DNA from 2 places in the Lactobacillus crispatus genome. Region 1 is predicted to be linked to the other one. Evidence: riboswitches for the same ligand, from Rfam matches in the RefSeq annotation. Region 1 holds a riboswitch; the other holds the start of a gene.
What was found. A riboswitch is a leader RNA that binds a small molecule or an ion and turns the genes downstream of it on or off. The one in region 1 is predicted to bind lysine.

Region 1 (3,371 bases):
TCAATTCGAGCATTAACTTTTTTGAAGTCCAATAAAGGAACTGCTGAATTTCGTGCATCATTTTCAATATGGTAGGCCGTAATTTGATGATTTTCTTTTAAAAATGGTTCAATATCTTTCCAGTCACCAAAGATCACGCCAGAATGAGCTTCAGTAAAATTCTCAATTTTCTTTGGAAAATCAATTTGTGCTAAATCTCCTTTAATAAAGACTTTTACCGGTGTCTTTTTTGGTGCATTACCGATGTAATCAATAATACTTTTTGCATCTAACTTTGCCATCTTTTTTCTCTTTTCTAATTTAAATATGATTGATCTAAATGAACCAAGTCTTCTAAACTTTCACGCTTAATGACTAATTTTGCTTTACCATTTTCTGCAAATACCACTGCTGGTCGAGGATTACGATTATAATTTGAAGCCATTGAATACCCATATGCACCTGTATCCAACATCGCTAACAAGTCTCCAGCTTTGACTTGTGGCAAAGCTTGATCTTCTGCTAATATATCGCCACTCTCGCAATACTTACCAGCAATACGAACATGTTCAGTCAAAGGCGCTTGTGGATCGGTGGCTAAAACTGTTTCATACTTAGCCTGATAAAGTGCAGGGCGAATATTATCTCCCATCCCGCCATCGACAGTAATATAAGAACGATAACCTGGAATATCCTTACGGCTACCCACCGTATAAAGGTTGTAACCGGCTGGACCAACAATTGATCTTCCCGGTTCAATATCGATTTCAGGTAAAGGATAATTCATTTTTTCAGCTTCAGTTTTGATCACCTTAACAATCGTCTTAACAAATTCTTCTGGTCGTAATGGATGATCTTCTTGGGTATATTTAATCCCAAAACCGCCACCAACATTAATAACTTGTGCAAGATAGCCATACTTTTCTCGCCAATCTTGCGCTACTACCATTAATTTTTGTGCTGCCATTTCAAAGCCGTTTAAGGCAAAAATCTGTGAGCCAATGTGAGCATGAATCCCCAACATTTTCATCCTAGGATTAGCTAGAACTTGTTTTAATGCCTTTTCTGCTTGACCTGATTCAAGATCAAAGCCAAATTTACTATCAATCTGACCTGTTTGATCATATTCATGGGTATGTGCTGAAATCCCTGGTGCAATACGCAACATGACACTAATCGTAGCATCGTACTTTTTTAAAACTTGCGCCAATAACTGAATCTCATGAAAATTATCAATAATAATTTTGCCAACATGATTTTTTACAGCCATTTCCAATTCAGTTAATGATTTATTATTACCATGAAAGCTAACTCTCTCCATTGGAAAATTGGCTTTTATTGCAGTAAATAACTCACCTGCTGAAACTACGTCAGTGTATGCTCCCTCTTCTGCAATAACTTGATACATTGCGATTGCTGCGAAAGCTTTACTTGCATAACTAACAGCATAGGCCATGTTTTCTTCTTCAAAAACTTTCTTAAAAGCCCGAATTTGTCGACGAATTTGATCGACATCATAAACTACTAATGGCGTACCATACTTTTGAGCTAATTCTACTGTATCAACTCCACCAATCGTTAAATGGCCTTGCTCATTAATCTGATCTACTGCAATTTGTGAATTCATTTTGTTCTCCTGTCTTTTTCAGGCGAAACGCTAATAAAAAATCCATTGTCTGCGCCAAACAAACAATGGATTAATTTCTACTTAATCTATGGTCGATAGCGCTCCGCGAATTTTGTTCGCGACAGTCCGCAGTTTATTCAACTACGCCCCAGCTCAAGCCTTTAGCATGACTCAGCTTCGGCAACCTCCCCTTTTACAATTCATCTTCGTTTTGCCCAACTCAGAATTGTTACTTATGTCGGCTGCGCCTCTTCGATTGACTGTAGTTTACAATTTTATAAAAATATAGTCAACAAATTTATTATAAAAATTTAATTTTATTTGTAACAATGCGGCATTTAGAGTGATAAATTACAGTCATCACTTGCAAGATTAAAAAAGAATGTTAGAATTCAATTAAATTTAGTCTGACTTTTTTATTTAAATTAATGATTTCTGAAAACAAAAGGAGTTTTGAAATGAAAATCGTAAAGTTTGGTGGCTCTTCTTTAGCTACCGGTGAAAGTGTTGCACAAGCAATTCAAATTATTCTCAGCGATCCTCAACGACAAGTAATGGTTGTCTCTGCCCCAGGCAAAAGGAATACAACAGATATCAAAGTTACTGATCTGTTAATCAAGTACGCAGATTTAGCCTTAAAGCACAAGAATTGTGTTGAAATCGTGAATAAAATTTTTAGTCGCTATCAAGAAATTGGTCATTATTTTGGCTTAGCAGATACGGAATTAAGTATTATTAAACAAATTTTATTAGAGTTGCCCAATCAGGGTTATCCTAACGAAAAATATCTTTTAGCTGCATTTAAGGCACATGGTGAACGGCTTAATGCTCGTTTAATTACTTTAATTTTACGCCATCAAGGAATTAATAGTCGTTTTCTTGATCCGGCTGAAGCCGGTTTAATCGTGACTGGCGAGCCCAATGATGCCATTGTCAATCCAGAGAGCTACTTAAATCTTGACCAAATTAAAATTAAGGCTGATGAACGTATCGTATTTCCTGGCTTTTTTGGCATGACTCCGTCTGGTAATATCGCCACTTTTTCCCGTGGCGGGTCAGACATTACCGGGGCTATTCTAGCTCGCGGCTTTCATGCTGATCTCTATGAAAATTTTACAGATGTCAATGGGATTTTTGCCGCTAATCCTCATATTATTGAGCATCCCCAATCCATCAAGAAAATGACTTATCGCGAAATGCGAGAGTTGTCATATGCTGGCTTTTCTGTTTTTCACGATGAAGCATTGATTCCTGCTATTCAAGGACAGATTCCTATCAATGTGAAAAATACTCATGATCCTAGCAATCCTGGCACTATGATTGTCCCAGAAAAGGATTTTGTCCCAGATAATGCAATAGCCGGCGTAACCAGCCAAAAACATTTTTCCGCATTATATTTGCATAAATATTTGCTCAATAAAGAAGCTGGTTTCACCTTACGTATATTACAAATTTTATACCAACATAATATTCCATATGAGCATATGCCATCTGGGATTGACGATATTACCATTATTTTTAACAATGATTTTCTAAACGATCAGTTAATTGATCAAATTTGTAATGAAATTCAAGCTACAATTAATCCAGATCAACTCGAATGGATTGAAGATTATGCAATTATTATGGTTGTCGGCGAAGGAATGCGACAAAAACATACCATCAGCCGTCAAATTATCGATTCTTTAGGCGATCATGATATTTCACCACAAATGATCAATCAGGGAGCTTCTCAAATTTCAATCATGATCGGTACTAAAAAAGA
Region 2 (3,371 bases), 1.0 Mb from region 1:
AACAATTCAGAAACTGAGATGATACTCAATACTGAAGTATCCTTGATGTTAACGATAAATTCGTTGGTGATTGATGGTAAACAGTTTCTAATAGCTTGAGGCAAGATGATATGCCACATTCTTTGGTTGTGGGTCATACCAAGTGCACTAGCTGCTTCGAATTGACCTTCTGGAGTTGAAATAATACCACCACGGATAACCTCAGCTAAGTAAGCACCAGTGTTAATTGACACAATAATCAAAGCAGCTACAGTTCTATTTAAATTCAAGTGCCAGAATTGGGCAATACCATAGTAGATTACGGCTGCTTGAACCATCATTGGTGTACCACGGAAGATTTCTACATAAACAGATAATAACCACTTAACTACGTTCAAAGTCCAACGCTTGCCGCGAGTAGTTGGAGTAGGAATGGTACGAATAATTCCTACAAGCAAGCCGATAAAGAAACCAACAATGGTACCAACTAAAGCTAAAAGCAAGGTCATGCCAATACCTGACATAATCATGCCACCATATTGCTTCCAAGTAGTAACTAGCCAGTTTTCTTTCTTAGTTTCGTTACCAGCCTTAGGTTGTTCCTTGATGGCTTGTGACATTAATTGATCACGCTTTTTATTAGAAATAGTTCTTAAAGTAGCGTTAACTTCATTTAAAAGCTTGGTATTACCCTTTTTAACCCCGATACTAGTTACGGAATCGTCATGGTCAACTTTGAAGCCAGCCATTTTGTTTAAGTTAACTGCAATAATGTTAGGGTTAACGTTGTGGTAACTTTCAAATTCAATATCTTCAGCAACATAACCATCAATGGTGCCAGAAGCTAAACTTTGACGCATGGCTGAAAAGTCACGCATAGCTGGTTCTCTTTTAGCACCTTTTAATTGCTTGATTAAATCGTAGTGCAAAGTTCCTTGTTGTGCGGTTAACTTGGCACCTTTGAAATCAGTCAACTTCTTAGCATTAGAATATTTACTTGCCTTATTAGTAATTACGACGAAAGTACTTTTACGATAAGGTTCTGAGAAATTAATTGCCTTGCGTCTTTCGGCAGTAGGAGACATACCAGCAATAATTAAGTCAATTTTACCTGAAGTTAAAGCTGGTAAAAGGCCATCCCATTGAGTCTTTTCTACGATTACTTTTTTGTGTAGTCGTTTACCGATGATCTTGGCAATTTGAACATCATAACCATTAGCATAGGAGTTAGAACCATCAATTGGAACAGCTCCATTAGCTTTGGTTGGCTGAGTCCAGTTGTATGGAGGATAGTTTGCCTCCATACCTATTTTTAACGTGCCAGAATCTTTCTTAGCAGCTTGAGTCTGATTGTTACTAAGAGAAAAACCGATAAATAAACTGAGTAGGACAGACATTATTACAGCCATCCATCTAAATCTTGACTTCAATTATAAAACCTCCAAAAATAGTTTTAACATAAAGCCAACACAATAAAGAGTAAACAAAAACCTCGCTCTTCCAAAGAATTGCGAGGGTCATAATCATCAGTGTTTAAACCAAATCTTATAGCGCTCCCTGGGGACTAACCAGGACAGTCTATAGAATATTCTTCTATAGCCCAACAGATTAACACGCGAATATTAAATCTATTTCGGCGGCAACCCTAAGTTAACTATCATTGTTTTCGCGAACTCAAACTTAACTTGTGATTGTCGCAACCTCTATTGCATTGGAAAAATATTTAACTAATGAAGAATACTAGAAGAAAAAGTTAAATTTGTCAAGCCCAACCATTATTAGTTTCATAATTTCTCTTTTTCCCGGATTTAAAATTGAAGTGCAACACCAAGTGTTAAACAAAAAGGCCATGAAGACCTAAACTTGAAGTGACGAAAAATCAAGAAAGGAAGATCTTCATGACCAATTCAAATTCTAGCATTTCTAAGCACTATCATCAATTAACCAGCGTACAACGTGGACAAATTCAAGCAATGCTGGATTCCGGCATAACTTCCCGTACTGTTATCGCTCAAGAAGTCGGCTGCCATAAGTCGACAATCAGTCGCGAAATCAAACGCGGAAGCGTCCTGCAAAGAGACAGCAGCTATTTATTGTATGAGCACTATTACGCTGATACTGCACAGCTTTATTATGAGAAGCGTCGCAAAAACTGCTATCAGCGCAATCCATTGAAGCATTATGCTGTCTTTTTGAGAATGCTCTCCAGACGCTTCAAAGCTAAATTTGATGCCACCAGCATCGATGAATTCGTTGGTGAATTCAAAAGGACTATGCCAGGCTACCCTTGTCCCAGCACACCAACTGTCTATCGCTATATTGATCAGGGCTTGCTGGACATAAGCAATATTGATCTGCCTATGAAGCTCAAAAGACGCAGGAACAAGCGTCATCACGGCCAGAGCGGTCATGCTTTGCACAAGAAGAATCTTGGCAATTCCATTGAACAGCGTCCTAAAGAGATTGAAGACAGAAAAACGCCGCTGCACTGGGAAGGAGATCTGGTTAAAGGCGTCAGACGCAAGAATCAGCCTGCTTTAATGACTTTGACCGAAAGAACCACACGCTTTGAAGTAGTTATCAAGATTCCTGACTATCGGGCAAGCACATGCCAAAGGCTGCTTCAAAATGAGATTGACAGACATCCTGCCTGGTTTAAATCGATCACGTTTGACAATGGCTCTGAGTTTGCGGATATGACCAAGATCAAAGGCTGCCAGATCTACTTCGCCCACCCATATTCTCCATGGGAAAGAGGCACCAATGAGAACTGCAATGGACTTCTGCGTCAATTCTTCCCTAAAGGCAAAAGCATGAAAGATAAGTCAGCTGCTTATGTTCAACAGGCAACTGATGCCATTAACCGCAAACATCGTCGAATCCTTCAATATCACACAGCAGAAGAACTCTTCAAGCAATATATTTCCTCATAGCCTAACTGTTGCACTTAATTTGACAATTCAGGAATTTCTCTTTTTCATATCAGAAACATAAGGATTTCCTGCTACATAAAAACGTAATTTTTTGTTAGCCCAAACGGGATCAGATTGATTGATACCAACACGCGCTGCAGCAATTATTTCCTGGGGAATTTTTTTATGACGATCATCAAGATCAATGGCGAAAGGGGAGTCTGATAAAAAGTGCAAATTCCAATTTTTATCATGAATACCAAAAGCTTGCATCATTTTTGCGGGACCATTAGTCAAAAGAACGCCATCTTTACCATGACGGTTCTTGATCATGGTCTCAATTCCTAAAGTGGGATCGATTGCACGGATTAAAACCCCCTGTGGTTCATTCTGAACCCTAGTGGCAACATCAAAGAAGAAATATTGACGTTGCGCGTAGATATAGATCGTTCCGCCTTTGCCGTAAAGTCCTTCATTCGC

Region 2: it holds a riboswitch for lysine, as region 1 does, so the genes downstream of both, J6L97_RS00655 (ABC transporter substrate-binding protein/permease) here and lysA (diaminopimelate decarboxylase) in region 1, are expected to answer to the same signal.

What each region holds. Positions count from the first base shown of each region.
Region 1 covers NZ_CP072197.1:1,349,214-1,352,584, forward strand. The annotation lists partial or broken gene dapD (2,3,4,5-tetrahydropyridine-2,6-dicarboxylate N-acetyltransferase) at 1-281, opposite strand, end outside; gene lysA (diaminopimelate decarboxylase) at 296-1,606, opposite strand; lysine riboswitch at 1,694-1,867, opposite strand; gene J6L97_RS06520 (aspartate kinase) at 2,065-3,371, shown strand, end outside.
Region 2 covers NZ_CP072197.1:133,534-136,904, forward strand. The annotation lists gene J6L97_RS00655 (ABC transporter substrate-binding protein/permease) at 1-1,409, opposite strand, end outside; lysine riboswitch at 1,520-1,693, opposite strand; gene J6L97_RS00660 (IS30 family transposase) at 1,878-2,912, shown strand; gene J6L97_RS00665 (DNA-3-methyladenine glycosylase) at 2,940-3,371, opposite strand, start outside.